Regions from separate parts of the Rhodococcus sp. ACT016 genome, predicted to be linked through region 1. Evidence: riboswitches for the same ligand, from Rfam matches in the RefSeq annotation. Region 1 holds a riboswitch; the other holds the start of a gene.

Region 1 (7,609 bases):
GTCGAACACCGTGAACATCTCGACGATGGCGTCGGTCGTCGTAGCGGCGTCCGGCATCCGCGTGGTCAAGCACGGCAACCGGGCGGCGTCGTCGAAGAGCGGCGGCGCGGACGTCCTCGAGGCGCTGGGCGTCCACATCAACCTCGGCGCTGCGGACGTGGCCCGCTGCGTCGAGGAGGCCGGGATCGGCTTCTGCTTCGCGCCGGTCTTCCATCCGGCGCTGCGGTTCGCGGGAGCACCCCGCAAGGAGATCGGTATCCCGACGGTGTTCAACGTCCTCGGTCCGCTGACCAACCCGGCTCGCCCACGAGCAGGACTGATCGGCTGCGCGTTCGAGGACCTCATCGAGGTGATCGCGGGCGTCCTCGCGGAGCGCGGGAACTCGGCGCTGGTGGTGCGGGGTGACGACGGTCTCGACGAGCTCACGACATCGACCACGTCGCAGGTGCACGTCGTCTCCGGGGGCACCGTACGAACGCAGAAACTCGATCCGGCCGACCTCGGCATCACCCGGGTGCCGCTCGACGCCCTGCGCGGCGGCGACGCCGCCGACAACGCGCGGATCGCGCGGGGGATCTTCGCTGGTGACGACGGGCCGGTCCGGGACGCGGTGCTGCTGAACGCGGCCGGCGCGATCGCCGCTTTCGACGGACTCGAGAACGGTCTCGAGGAGTCGCTGACGGCCGGAATGGAGAAGGCCGCCCGCGCGATCGACTCGGGGGCGGCCACGGCCCTGCTCGAGCGGTGGGCGGCACTGACCGTGGAACTGGCGGCCGCCGGCCGCTGAGGCAGGCGAGGACGGGCGGGGCGGCTACTCGCCGATCGAGAAGGCCGCCTCGACGTCCGCACTCGAGTACGACTGGAACGCGATGTGGGTCGCGGTCTTGAGGACGCCCTGCACCTTGTTGATGCGCTCGGTGACGACCTCCGCGATCTGGGCGTGGTCGCGCACCTTCACGATCGCGATCAGATCGATGTCACCGGCACACGAGTAGACCTCGGACACCCCGTCGAGGTCGGCCACCGCCTGCGCGGTCTCCGGGATCCGGTCGGCCTCGGCGTGGATCATGACGATGGCGTTGATCATGTCGCTCCTTAACTGTGCTGACGTTCGCCCAACACAGTAGGCGGTTGTGCGGCGCGGGCGAGCGTGCACCATTCCTCCCACGACCCCGCCCCGTGGACGGGTTCGCACCAGCCGTCGCTGGTCCGGACGATCCGCACCCCGTCGGCGTCGAGCCAGCGCGCGATGACGGCGAGTTCCTCGGGGGAGGCACCCCGCAGCGGCGCGACATCGGGCAGGACGGTCTCGGCCGAGGCGACGAGCACGTCGACGACCGGCATGGGGGCGACGCCGCGTCGGGACACGCCGGCAGCGGCGAGGCGGCCCGAACGGATCACGGCGAACTCCCAGCCGCCCTCGGCGGCCCGGCGGGCGGCGATCAGTTCCTCGACGGCCGCAAGCGCCGCGAGGCGCTGCATGCGACGCAGGACGAGCACCAAGGTCGCGACCCGGTCCCGCAGCCGGGCCGCGCTCTCGAACAGTTCGTTCGCCGCGAGTTCGGCGATGCGCGATCGCATGGCCCGCAGCGGCGCGTCGTCCTCGCCGCGCAGCAGCGCCCGCGCCACGTCGGGTGCGACGCGGTACCCCTCCTCGTCGTCGGCGACCGCGGTGCAGCCGCCGATCTCCCGGGGCGGGCACTTCGGTCCGTGTCGCTGTCCCTTTCCGATCCTTGTCGTGCATGTCCGCAGGCCGCAGAACTCGGCGACCGTCAGCGCGGCGTCGGCGGCGTCGGTCCGGGACCGGAAGGGGCCCAGCGAGTCCGCGGTGGGCGTACGGACCACGGAGAGGCGCGGAAACGCCTCCGTGGTCAGCGTGACCCACCAGCCGCGCATCGGGAACTTCGATCGCCGGTTGTACGGCGGGACGTGGGCGCTGAGCAGTCGCAGCTCCCGGACCCCGGCCTCGAGCGCGTGCGCGCACTCGACGTGGTCGATCCGGGTGGCCAGCGCGACCATCTCCTTCATGCGCCCCCGGGTCTCGGAGCCGGTGAAGTAGGTGCGGACCCGTCGGTGCAGATCGACCGCCGTGCCGACGTAGAGCACCTCGTCGGACGGTCCGCGGAAGAGATAGACACCGGGGGTGCGCGGGAGGTGGCTTGCGAGTGAGCGTTTCGCGCGCTGCTCGGACGACACCCGCGGCAGGTAGTCGAGGAGCTCGGGCAGGCTCTGTACGCCCTGGTTGCCGACACGCCCGATGAGCGCGTGCAGGACGTCGACAGTGGCCCGCGCGTCGTCGAGTGCGCGGTGCGTCGGAGTGGTGTCGGCACCGAACAGCGTTGCCAGTGCCGACAGCTTCACCGACGGGGCCTCGTCCCGGCTCAGCACCCGGCGGGCCAGCTTGACGGTGCAGAGCACCTGGAAACGGGGCCACGAGATCCCGGCGCGCGCGGACGCGGCCTTGAGGAAGCCGACGTCGAATCCGGCGTTGTGTGCCACGAGCACTGCGCCGCGGGCGAACTCGAGGAAGGCCGGCAGTACGGCGTCGATCCGCGGCGCGTCGCGCACCATCGCCGTCGTGATGCCGGTGATCTCGACGATGTGCGGCGGGATCGACCGACCGGGGTCGACGAGGGTGCCCAGTTCACCGAGGATCTCCCCACCCCGGACCTTGACTGCCCCGATCTCGGTGATGGCGTCGGATTCGGCGCTGCCGCCGGTGGTCTCGAGGTCGACGATCACGAACGTGGTGTCGCGCAGCGGGGCGTCCAGCTCGTCGAAGGTCAGCTGACCGTCGGCGGACGCGGGGGCGGTGCGCGGAGAACTCACGATCCGTGACAGTAGAGACGGGCACCGACAGGGCCTTTGGACCCTGGTTCCGCAAGAAGAGACGAGCGTCACATTTCGCTTCTCGGGTCGTCTCTCGCGAGGTTCGCGATCTCCGTTGTGCGAGAGCGGTTTCGGCGGGTTCGATGGACATGTGTCCGTGTTCGGTCGGTGCGCGCTCGGCGTGCGTGCGGAAGCTGTGATGACCAGTGGCAACACCGGTCGGGGTTGTTCGGGGCGGGGCCGCTGGGGCGGTGGTGCGGCAACGCTGATCGCCCAGATTGCGAACCCGTTGTTATCCGGATGTGATCTCCCGCCGCCCGGCTCGCCTGGAGGTCGGGCAAATCGGACGAACAAGGCAATTTCCGCGCGTTCGAATCGACATCATGGATGCGCTTTCGTAATCTTCTCGAGACCTAGCGGAGTCTGCCGCCCCACCCGGAGCGGCATCGCTGGGCCCGCCTAATCGGAGCCCCCTCGGGGGTGACGTGCCGGGAACCCAAGTTTTTCTGGGGTGAATCCCGTCGAAGCCGCGCAGCGGTGTCGGCGGGTAGGGCTGATCTTCCCAGCCCGAACCCGTCAGCTAACTCGGTCGGCGGACGAACGGAAGAAACGGAGTTTCCCCACTCGTGGCGTCATCTACTTTCAAGCGTTCCGCGCGACGCGCGGCCGTTGCCGGCGCGCTTGCCGTCGGAGCAGTCACGGTCACCGCGGCCCCCGCGCTCGCCGACCCGATCAACGTCCCGGGCGTCGGCACCGTCGAGGTTCCCGGTGTCACGCAGGCTCAGGTCGACGCCGCGATCGCGTCGGTGACTCAGGGCATCGGCACCGGCAGCGCTGCGCTGCCGCCGGAGCTGGCGCCCATCGCCGCTCCCGCCCCCGTGACGAGCCTGGGCGAGAAGGCTTTCAAGGCCGCCGAGAGCAAGCTCGGTGCCCCCTACGTGTACGGCGCGGCCGGACCGGACGCATTCGACTGCTCGGGCCTGGTGCAGTGGGCCTACAAGCAGGTCGGCCTGAACCTGCCGCGCACCAGCTACGACCAGGCGGCCGCGGGCACGCCGGTCTCGCGCGACGCGCTCCAGATCGGCGACGTCATCTCGTTCTACGGTGGCAGCCACTCGGGCATCTACGCCGGTAACGGCAACGTCATCCACGCGTCGACCGCGGGTCAGCCGGTCAAGATGGCGCCGGTTTCTTCGATGCCGTTCGACGGCGCACGTCGCTACGCGTGACGCTCTAGAAACGTTTGCGGGCGGGGCGGTTCCGACTTCGGTCGGGGCCGCCCCGCGTGTATTCGTGGGAGTCTGCCTCGAGAGTTTTGTGGCATTCACGACGATGCACGAATTGTCCAACTCTCGGGTAGACACGGACATATGCCATTCCGTAACCTGTTCGAGACCTTGCGGAAGCCATCGCCGGTCTGTGCGGTGGAGACGAATCCAGAAACGGAGAGTCGCGCTGCTGTGCCCTCGCAGAAGATGAAGCGCTCGATGTGTACTGCCCTGGCGACGGGAGTTCTCTCCCTGACCCTCGTCGGGCTGCCCGCCGCGTCGGCGGGGGCGGATCCCGTCGTGAACAACCCGACCGAGGCGCTCGAGCGTCTCGCCGAACTGTCACGTGAATCGGAACGCACCACCGAGGCGCTGCACGACGCCCAGATCGATCTCGACGGCAAGCAGGCCGCGCAGCACGATGCCGAAGCCCGTCTCGCGTCCGACCGCGACGCCCTCGCCGCCGCGCAGGCCCGGATGGACCAGTTCCGGCCCACGGTGAGCAAACTCGCTGCCGCGAGCTACCAGGGCGCGCGCACCAATCGACTGTTCGCGGTGATGGTCAGCGACTCGCCGCAGCAACTCCTGGACCAGATGTCGGCGCTCGACGCGATCTCGAACGAGACGTCGAAGGCGGTCGCGCAGTTCAAGCAGGCCACGACCGACGCGGAGGCGGCTGCCGACGCGTCGCGGGTGTCCGCGGACACCGCGCGCAGTGCCACCGAGCAGGCCAAGGTGGTGAGCGACGAGCTGCAGAGCAAGCAGAGCGAGCTGCAGCAGCAGATCGACTCGGTCACTGCGGCGTACGGCCGGCTCACCGGCGCCGAGCGGTCCCAGTTGGCGGGCACGACGTTCCCGGAAGGGTTCGACGCCGGCCGCATCCTGGCGGGCCTCACCCCGGGGTCCGGTTCCGCCGCCCTGCAGGCCGGACTCACCCAGGTCGGCAAGCCGTACAGCTGGGGTGCGACGGGACCCGACGCCTACGACTGCTCGGGCCTGGTCGTGTGGTCGTACAAGCAGATCGGCAAGACCCTGCCGCGGTCGAGCCAGGCGCAGGCAGAGGGTGGAATTCCCGTCGACCGCAGTGCGCTTCAGCCGGGTGACGTCGTGCTCTTCTACAATGACGCGTCGCACGTCGGGCTGTACGCCGGTGACGGCAACGTCCTGCACGCGTCGACGTACGGCACGCCGGTCAAGGTCGACTCGATGGCATCGATGCCGTTCTACGGGGCGCGCCGCTACTGATCCGTCGAGCGTCGATCCGATACACGAAGACCCGTATGGACCCGATACCCAGGGGTATCGGGTCCATTCGCGTGTTCGGCTCCTACACTTTCGGTCGTGTCCGCTGAAGATCACACCTCGAACCCCACGCCGAAGCGGCGCGTGCGGCGGTGGGAGTGGGTAGGCCTGACGGGGCTCGGGATCGCCGTCGCACTCGTGCTTTCGCTGACGGCCTTCGATCGCGAGAGCGACCCTCCCGAGGTTCGGGATGCGGCGCCGGTCGCCAACCCGTACGAGGACGGTCGCCGTGCGGGCGCGCAGGCTCTGCTCGACGAGTGGGCGAAGACGGTGCGCAGCGGCGACACCGCAGCCCTTTCGGCCCTGTTCGATTCCGGTGCGACTCCCGGCTTCCTGGACGCGGAGATCCGGCGCTCGAACAACCTCGCGCAGGTGCCGTTCTCCGAGTTCGGCTACGACATCGGGCTCGATGCCGAGGTTCCGGTCCCGCCGACGGTCGCCGAGGAACTGGGCGCGTCGGACGTCTGGGCACCCACCGTGTACTTCCGATACGCCATTGCGGGCGCGGACGCGCAGCCGACCCGCAAGCCCGTCGCGCTGCTGCTGGCCCGGCGCGGAAACGAGTGGAAGCTCGTGAGCGACTCGAATGTGACCGAGTCCGGTCGCGAAACATGGCGGGGTCCTTGGGATTTCGGTCCGGTGATCACGCGTGTGGTGGACGGGCCGGAGGGGCGGTCGTCGATCGTCCTCGGACACCCGGGGCAGGTGGCGATGGTCGACCGCATCGCGGGCGATCTCGGCCCCGCGGTCGCCCACGTCACCGACGTGTGGGGCCAGGACTGGTCCCGTCGCGCGGTCGTCCTGGTCGCCGGGTCCCACGAGGAGTTCGCCTCGCTGGTCGGCGCCGCACACAGTGGCGCCGACATCGCCGCCGTCTCCGTGTCGGACGCGGTCGACCTGCGGTCCCGGACCGCGTCCGGTCAGCGGATCGTGTTCAGTCCCGAGTCGGCCGATCGGCTGACCGACCTCACTCGGGTGTCGGTGCTGCGGCACGAACTGACCCACATCGCCGCGCGCACGGTCACCGAGGACGGCTCGCCGCTGTGGATTCTCGAGGGCTACGCCGACTACGTCGGGTACCGCGGCGTCGAGGCGACGTTCGGCGCGCTCGCGCCCACCCTGTCGGCCGAGGTGGCGAAGAACGGTCCGCCGACGTCGCTGCCCGCGGACGCCGACTTCGGCGCCGGGGGCGACACCGCACGCCGGGCGTACGAATCCTCCTGGTCACTGGCGGCTTTCGTTGCCGGGGAGTATGGCGAGGAGAAGCTGGACGCGCTGTACCGGAGCCTGGCGCAGGGCGCGGCCACGGGGGACCGGCTGGACGGCCGGATCAGGGATGCGCTGGGGGTCGACGCCGACGGGCTGGCCCAGGCGTGGGGCGCCTGGGTGGAGAAGCAGGTGGCGTGACCCTGGCTCGCCGCCCGGTCGCTCCGGCACCTACGGTGGACGCATGCGTCGAACCCTGTTGGTGACGAACGATTTTCCACCACGACCCGGTGGAATCCAGTCGTACCTGCACACATTTGCCGCCCAGCTGCCCCCGGAAGAGCTGGTCGTGTACGCCCCGCGGTGGCGAGGCGACAGCCACATCCGATTCGACGCCGAGCAGCCCTACGACGTGGTGCGGCACCCCACGACGTTGATGGTGCCGACACCGTTCGTCGCCCGTCGTGCCGCCAAGCTCGTCGAGAAGTACGAGTGCGACAGCGTGTGGTTCGGGGCGGCCGCGCCGCTGGCCCTGCTCGCGCCGACCATCCGTCGTGCCGGGGCCCGTCGGGTGATCGCGTCCACGCACGGTCACGAGGTGGGCTGGTCCATGCTCCCCGGCGCGCGTCAGGCGCTGAGGCGCATCGGTGACCACACCGACGCCGTCACGTACGTCAGCAAGTACACGCGCGGGCGGTTCGCGTCGGCCTTCGGTCCGCACGCGGCGCTCGAGCATCTGCCGTCGGGCGTCGATACCGACGTCTTCCGCCCCGATCCGGCCGCGCGGGCCGAGTTGCGGGCCCGCTACGGACTGGGCGAGCGCCCGACGATCCTGTGCCTGTCCCGGCTCGTGCCCCGCAAGGGGCAGGACCAGCTGATCCGGGCGCTGCCGGCGATCCGGCGGAGCATCGACGGTGCGGTGCTCGTGATCGTCGGCGGCGGCCCGTACGCCGAGCGCCTGCACGCGCTGGCACAGGAGTGTGGCGTGGACGACCACGTCGTCT
Region 2 (7,609 bases), 2.4 Mb from region 1:
CGCGGCGCCGGATGTTCTCTACCGAGAACTGCCGGCGCCGCGTTGCTTCTGCCACACAACGACGAACGGGCGGTTATCGAAGCATCGGCCGAGAGCCGAGCCCGATAACCGCCCGTTCGTGGGTCAGGGGGCAACGCGATCAGGAAGCGAGGCTTCCCGTGCCGAGCGAGCCGAACATGCAACCGAGAGAACCGAGCGAACCGGTAGCGGTGCAACCGGTTTCGGGCACTGCACCCGGCGTGAAGCCCACGGCCCACATCGGGTTGACATGACCGTTCTGGGTGCCGTTGTTGGCGTCGGCCGGCATGCCCACGACGAGGTCGATCGTCGCGACGCCGTCGGCCGCGAGGTGCACGGACCCGACCGACGTGCCGGGTGCCACCGTACGAGCCTCGGAGAGCGTCACCGGGGTTCCGGCCTTGCCGTCGATGTCCACGCGCGCGGTCGCGATCATCCCCTGCGTCAGCGTGTACTCGCCCACCGCGAAGCCGACGAAGCCCTCCCCACCGGACGCGTTGCGCACCTTGAAGGTGGTCTTCAACGTCTGACCGGGGACGAGCTCGCCCTCGTTCCAGTCAATCTTCTCCGGCCCACCCCACGTGGCGCCGCCGTCGGACGAGTACTGGACGGTCGACGCGGGCGTGTCGGCGCGCGCCAGGCCGGGGACGGCAATCACGGCTGCGGCCGCGAGGAAGAGGGCGAGCAGCACTGCGCCCAGGATCTTGCCCGGCAAGGAGAGCCCCCTGGCCACGGCGGTGATAGCGGTCATGGCGCGGAGCCTAGAGGAGCGATACCGACCAAGCGTCCAATTTGGAAATATTGGACCGATCCCTGCTCAGAACTGCCGTGAACCACGCCGAGTCCGGTGGCCTACCGTTGTCCTGTGACGAATGAATCGAACCGCAACGACACCGGCGCTTCCAACCAGCCCGGCAAGGGACTGTTCTACGCGGCAGTCGTCAGCTTCCTGATCGGAATCGCGGCGATCGTCGCCATCTTCTTCGTACACTCACTGTCCGAGGGCGATCCCGGTCTGGTCCTCTATCTCCTCACCCTGGCGTGCCCGCTCGGTTTCGTCCTCGCCATCGCATACGCTCTGCGATCCGGCCGCCGGAGCCGCTGACAAAAGGAGCGATCATGCGGATTCTGCTGAACATCATCTGGCTGATCTTCGGTGGCCTGTGGCTCGCACTCGGATACTTCATCGCGGGCGTGGTGATGTGCATCCTGATCATCACCATCCCGTTCGGCATAGCCTCCTTCCGCATCGGCCTCTACGCGCTGTGGCCGTTCGGCAAGACCGTCGTCGACAAGCCCACCGCGGGCGTGGGATCGCTGATCGGCAACATCATCTGGCTGCTCCTGGCCGGCATCTGGCTCGCCATCGGCCACATCGTGTCGGCGATCGCGATGGCGATCACCATCATCGGCATCCCGCTCGCTATCGCGAACCTCAAGATCATCCCGGTCACGCTGATGCCGCTCGGCAAGGAGATCGTGGATGTCGGCAGCCGCAATCAGGCGCAGTGGACCACCCCCTGACCGTCCCGAAAAGTGAGACAGGGCGGTTTGTACGAATGTGATCTCTCTCACATAACGCGCCGATAACGGGCCGATGTCGACCCGTGACCGAAAGTCGCACAGGGCGGCTAGCTGGGGCGACGTCGCCCCGATCGAATTCGGCTCTCGAACAACACAAGACGCGCCGCGTTATCAACTAGTGACGTTCCACGCCCGATCGTCGTACGGTCATTCCCGGCCGGCACCTCGGCCACATCCGGACCCACCGCGCCAAACCCCGTCCAGTGGATCCGGACGCACCCACGAACCATCCATGGACGGGGACGGGGGACCCAAGGTCCTCCGGGGAAGCAAGTCCCGCCAGGGACGCCCCGCAGGCATCGGGAGAGCAATCTCCCTGGGGGTGAAGCCAGACCCGCTCCAGCCATGAGCGGCGAGGCCGGGCGACCTCTCAGCCCGAACCCGACAGCTGACCTCGCAGGCGCGTGTGGAGAGGAACCGACCGACATGAGCGGACGCCATCGCAAGCCGACTACCACCGGCCGCACCGTCGCCAAGGTCGCCGTCACCGGCGCCATCATGGGCGTGGGCGGCGTTGCCTTCGCAGGCACCGCCAACGCGGCCCCCGATTCCGACTGGGACCGCCTGGCGCAGTGCGAGGCCGGCGGCAACTGGGGCATCAACACCGGCAACGGCTACCACGGCGGCCTGCAGTTCTCGGCCTCCACGTGGAACGGCTTCGGCGGCGGCGAGTTCGCCCCCACCGCGAACCAGGCCACCCGTGAGCAGCAGATCGTCGTCGCCGAGCGCGTGCTCGCCGCGCAGGGCTGGGGCGCATGGCCGTCCTGCTCCTCCCAGCTGGGCCTGAGCAGCGGCGCCACGCAGCGCACCGCTCCGTCCACCCCGGCGCCGGCTCCCGCGCCCGCCCCGGCACCCGCTGCCCCGGCCACCCCCGCGCTCCCGGCGGAGGTCCAGGCCGTCGTCGGTGGCGTCGACGCGCTGATCGCCCATGCACAGGCCAACGGCGTCGTCATCGACCAGGGCGTCCTCGACGCCTACCACGCCGCCAAGTCCTACGACTTCACCAAGCTGAACCTGCAGGACATCGCGGCCCCCGCGCTGCTTCCGAGCGGCAGCCTCGCGCAGAGCTGATCACGCTCGCACCCCGAACAAGAAAGAGGGCCCCTCGCCGATGGCGAGGGGCCCTCTTCGTCGTATGTGCGTCAGCGGTTGATCACGGTGTGCGGGTGCACGTAGGGCAGAGAATCCACCGGAAGCGGGAACTCCGTCTCCTCGCCGAACGGCGAGAGGTTGCCCGCACGGCTGGACGACAGCTCGGTCACCGCGTGATCTCCGTCCGCGACTTCCGGCCACCCTGGATCGACATAGCGCTTCTTCGAATTGTTAGCCACGCGCCCATCTTGGCAGGAGCGGACGCCGCGGTACAGCCCAGGTCACTAATCTCATAAGGGATGACCTCCACTCATGGCTCCGAGGGCGCCCGCGAAACCGCCGACACCGTGGTGACACCGACCCTGACCGGCTGGCTGGCCGACCGCAAGGACGTCGAGCTCACCGAGCTGCTGCGGTTGCGCCCAGACCTGGCCGTTCCCCCGCCCGCGACGTGCGCGGTGCTGGCCGGACGGGCCGAACAGCGCGCCTCGGTGATGCGCGCCGCCGACACCCTGAACACCCTGGAGTTCGGCCTGCTCGAGGTGCTGGCGCTGGAACAGGCCGACCAGATGCCGGTGTCCCGCCGCCACCTCGACGACGCCTTCGCCGACCGCGTCCCCACGAAGACGATCGACAAGGCCCTGGCCCGGCTGCGTGCCCTCGCGCTGGTGTGGGGCGACGACGAGCGCCTCCGCCTCGCCCGCGCGGCGGCCGAGGCGATCCCGTGGCGCATCGGCCGCCTCCACGCCGAGTCCGACGCGTTGACCGAGGAGGAGATCCGGTCGGCGCTCGACGGGATCGAACCGAGCGAGCGGGACCTGCTGACGACGCTGGCCCGGTCGTCCCCGATCGGACGCACGCGGGACGCCGCGCCCGGCACCTCCCCCGATCGCCCGGTCCAACGTTTGCTCGCGCGCGGGCTGCTGCACTGGATCGACGCCGAGACCGTCGAGCTGCCGGCGCAGGTGGGTCAGGTGCTGCGCGGCGAGGCCGTGTTCGACCCGGCGTCCCCGACGCCGCCGGCGCTGACCGGGCGCAAGCAGAAGCTCGCGGACGTCAACGCCACCGCGGCGGGCGAGACGCTGGAACTGGTCCGGCACTGCGAGGACCTCGTGGCCGCTCTCGGCGACGGCCCGGCGCCCGCGCTCAAGGCCGGTGGTCTCGGCGTCCGCGAACTGCGGCGGCTGGCGAAGAGCGTCGGCGTCGACGAGGCCCGGATCGCGCTGCTGCTCGAACTGCTCGCCGGTGCGGGGCTGATCGCGAGCGGCACGCCCGATCCGGCGCCGCTGACCGACATCGACGACTACTGGGCGCCGACGGTCGCGGTCGACGGCTGGCTCAACTCCGGAACCGCCCGCCGCTGGGCGACGCTCGCCGGCGCCTGGCTGAGGCTGCCGCGGCGCCCCTGGATCGTCGGCAGCCGCGACGCCGCCGACAAGCCGATCTCCGCGCTGTCCGAGGAGGTGCGCGCCCCCGGCGCCCTGCAGGAGCGCCGGCTGCTACTGGAACTGCTCGCCGAGACCGGCGGCCGGGAGGTGTCGGCGACGGAGGCCGGCCGACTCCTGGCGTGGCGGCGGCCCCGCTGGGCGGGTCGGCTGGCGCCGCACGTCGTCCAACGAACGCTCGACGAGGCCCGCGCGCTCGGACTGGTGGCCCACGGCGTCCTCAGCTCCCCCGGCAAGGCGCTGCTGCACGGCGGCGACCCCGAGGCCGAGATGGACGCCGCGCTGCCGGAGCCGATCGACTACGTGCTGGTGCAGGCCGATCTCACCGTCGTCGCGCCCGGCCCGCTGATCCCCGAACTGCTCGAGCGGATCACGCTGGTCGCCGACATCGAGTCCGCGGGCGCCGCGTCGATGTACCGGATCAGCGAGGCCAGCATCCGGCGGGCGCTCGACGCGGGGCTCACCGCGTCCGAGCTGCAGACGTTGTTCGCGACCCGGTCCCGCACCCCGGTCCCCCAGTCGCTGAGCTACCTCATCGACGACGTCGCCCGCCGCCACGGCCGACTGCGCGCCGGGGTCGCGGCGTCGTTCATCCGCTGCGAAGATCCGGCGCTACTCGCCGAGGTGCTGTCCTCCCCGGTCGCCGAACAGCTGGCGCTGCGCGCCCTCGCCCCCACGGTCGTGATCTCGCAGGCGCCGCTCAAGGAGGTGCTCACCGAACTGCGCGCCGCCGGGTTCGCCCCGGCCGGCGAGGACTCGAGCGGCACGATCGTCGACCTGCGCCCGCGCGGGGCCCGGGTGCCCGCCGCCCGGATGCCGCGCCTGCGGGTGCCGGCGGTGCCCACCGACGAGCAGCTCACGACGCTGGTGCGGTCGCTGCGCGCCGGGGACCGGGCGGCCGCGTCGAGCGGGGTCGGCCTGCGCAGCGACGGCACCCGCGCGTCCACCGCGGCGACGATGACGCTGCTGCAGACCGCGGCCCAGGTGCGGCGCGCCGTCACGATCGGCTACGTCGACGCCCAGGGCATCGCCTCGCACCGCATCGTCGAGCCGATCAGCGTCGGCGGCGGGCAGCTCGACGCGCTGGACCCGGCGACCGGCGAGGTCAAGCGGTTCACGCTGCATCGGATCACATCGGTCGCGCTGGTGGACTGACAAAAACCCTCCTAACTGCACGACTGGCTTTTTCCTGGGAATGGGCTATGGTCTCGAAAGAGTGATTGCCACTTCGAATTCAGGAGCGACAATGGCCGAACGAAAACCCGGCAAGAGTCTGAAAAAATCCGCACAGTCGATCAAGGAAAAGCGTGCGGAAAAAAGGGAGCGCGCCGCCGACGCGGGCGAGTTGATCAAGAAGCGCAAGCGCCACTGAGCGGACGCACCGTGACCCGCGAGCCGGTCGCACCCGCGACCCCGGACGTCCTGGACCGCCTGCACCGCAAACTCGATCGCCTGCTGCCGGGGGCCGGCCTACCGGAACCCCGGTCGGCCGGCTACCGATCCGGAATCACGTCGGCGAAGATATTCGTTCTCGACGAACGCGCGCAGCATTCCGGAATTACGATCGATGCCGACATCACGACAAAAACCGCGCAGAAAACGACAAGGACCCGACTGTGAAGCGGACCCTGCTCGCACTGGACCGAATTCAGGCGAGACTGGAAAACGAACTCGACACCACCGCCGGACTCACCGAGAGGGAGGTCGGGTATCGCGCCGGAATTTCCGAGGCGCTGATGCACGTGATGGAAACCAAGAAGTCACTCACCACGCGTTGACCCGATCGTGGAGGATTTCCGTCGATCCCGGCGGAAATCCTCCACGATCGCCGTGTCGGGAGGCACTCGGCATGGCGGGACGTCGCCGTCGTCTGGACAATGGTCTGGTTACCGTTGCGAGGAGGCACACGTGACCGACGGCCCGCTGATCGTCCAGTCCGACAAAACCCTGCTGCTCGAGGTCGAGCATGAGCGTGCCGACGAGGCGCGGCAGGCGATCGCGCCGTTCGCCGAGCTCGAACGCGCCCCCGAGCACGTCCACACCTACCGGATCACACCGCTGGCGTTGTGGAACGCCCGCGCGGCCGGGCACGATGCCGAACAGGTCGTCGACGCCCTGGTCTCGTTCTCCCGGTTCGCGGTGCCGCAACCGCTGCTCGTCGACATCGTCGACACCATGGCCCGCTACGGCCGCCTGCAACTGGTGAAGAGCCCGGCGCACGGCCTCACGCTGGTCAGCCTCGACCGCGCGGTGCTCACCGAGGTGATGCGGCACAAGAAGATCGCCCCCATGCTCGGCGCGAAGATCGACGACGACACCGTGATCGTGCACCCCAGCGAGCGCGGGCATCTCAAGCAGCTGCTGCTCAAGGTCGGCTGGCCGGCCGAGGATCTCGCCGGCTACATCGACGGCGAGGCGCACCCCATCGACCTCGCGTTCGAGGAGGGGCACTGGCAGCTGCGCGACTACCAGGAGATGGCGGCCGACTCGTTCTGGGCCGGCGGTTCGGGTGTCGTGGTGCTGCCCTGCGGCGCGGGTAAGACGATGGTGGGAGCGGCGGCGATGGCCAAGGCGAAGGCGACGACGCTGATCCTGGTCACCAACACCGTCGCGGGCCGGCAGTGGAAGCGCGAACTGATCGCGCGCACGTCGCTCACCGAGGACGAGATCGGCGAGTACTCGGGTGAGAAGAAGGAGATCCGCCCGGTCACGATCGCGACGTACCAGGTCATCACCCGCAAGTCGAAGGGCGAGTACAAGCACCTCGAGCTGTTCGACTCCCGCGACTGGGGCCTGGTGATCTACGACGAGGTGCACCTGCTGCCCGCGCCGGTGTTCCGGATGACCGCGGATCTGCAGTCCCGCCGCCGGCTCGGGCTTACCGCGACGCTGGTCCGCGAGGACGGTCGCGAGGGCGATGTGTTCTCGCTGATCGGCCCCAAGCGCTACGACGCGCCGTGGAAGGACATCGAGGCGCAGGGCTGGATCGCACCGGCCGAGTGCATCGAGGTGCGGGTGACGCTGACCGACGCCGAGCGGATGGCGTACGCGACGGCCGAACCGGACGAGCGCTACAAGCTGTGCTCGACGGCGCACACCAAGATCGCGGTCGTGAAGTCGATCCTGGACAGGCACCCGGACGCGCCGACCCTCATCATCGGCGCGTACCTGGATCAGCTCGAGGAGTTGGGCGCCGCCCTCGACGCCCCCGTCATCCAGGGTTCCACGCGGAACAAGGAGCGCGAAGCCCTGTTCGACAAGTTCCGGGCCGGCGAGATCCAGACCCTCGTGGTGAGCAAGGTCGCGAACTTCTCGATCGACCTGCCGGAGGCGTCGGTGGCGGTGCAGGTGTCGGGCACGTTCGGCTCGCGCCAGGAGGAGGCGCAGCGGCTGGGCCGACTCCTGCGTCCCAAGCACGACGGCGGTCAGGCACACTTCTACTCGGTGGTCGCTCGGGACACGCTCGACGC

What was found. A riboswitch is a leader RNA that binds a small molecule or an ion and turns the genes downstream of it on or off. The one in region 1 is predicted to bind cyclic di-AMP.
Region 2: it holds a riboswitch for cyclic di-AMP, as region 1 does, so the genes downstream of both, ACQ5DX_RS02415 (transglycosylase family protein) here and ACQ5DX_RS13205 (C40 family peptidase) in region 1, are expected to answer to the same signal.

The regions. Positions count from the first base shown of each region.
Region 1 covers NZ_JBEAET010000001.1:2,880,125-2,887,733, reverse strand. The annotation lists gene trpD (anthranilate phosphoribosyltransferase) at 1-787, shown strand, start outside; gene ACQ5DX_RS13215 (Lrp/AsnC family transcriptional regulator) at 812-1,087, opposite strand; gene ACQ5DX_RS13210 (DEDD exonuclease domain-containing protein) at 1,096-2,829, opposite strand; cyclic di-AMP (ydaO/yuaA leader) riboswitch at 3,276-3,440, shown strand; gene ACQ5DX_RS13205 (C40 family peptidase) at 3,456-4,058, shown strand; gene ACQ5DX_RS13200 (NlpC/P60 family protein) at 4,290-5,342, shown strand; gene ACQ5DX_RS13195 (peptidase MA family metallohydrolase) at 5,523-6,806, shown strand; gene ACQ5DX_RS13190 (glycosyltransferase family 4 protein) at 6,850-7,609, shown strand, end outside.
Region 2 covers NZ_JBEAET010000001.1:501,448-509,056, reverse strand. The annotation lists gene ACQ5DX_RS02430 (hypothetical protein) at 140-769, opposite strand; gene ACQ5DX_RS02425 (hypothetical protein) at 884-1,123, shown strand; gene ACQ5DX_RS02420 (YccF domain-containing protein) at 1,138-1,542, shown strand; cyclic di-AMP (ydaO/yuaA leader) riboswitch at 1,870-2,021, shown strand; gene ACQ5DX_RS02415 (transglycosylase family protein) at 2,029-2,673, shown strand; gene ACQ5DX_RS02410 (hypothetical protein) at 2,745-2,933, opposite strand; gene ACQ5DX_RS02405 (helicase-associated domain-containing protein) at 2,994-5,294, shown strand; gene ACQ5DX_RS02400 (hypothetical protein) at 5,386-5,511, shown strand; gene ACQ5DX_RS02395 (hypothetical protein) at 5,523-5,759, shown strand; gene ACQ5DX_RS02390 (hypothetical protein) at 5,756-5,917, shown strand; gene ACQ5DX_RS02385 (DNA repair helicase XPB) at 6,048-7,609, shown strand, end outside.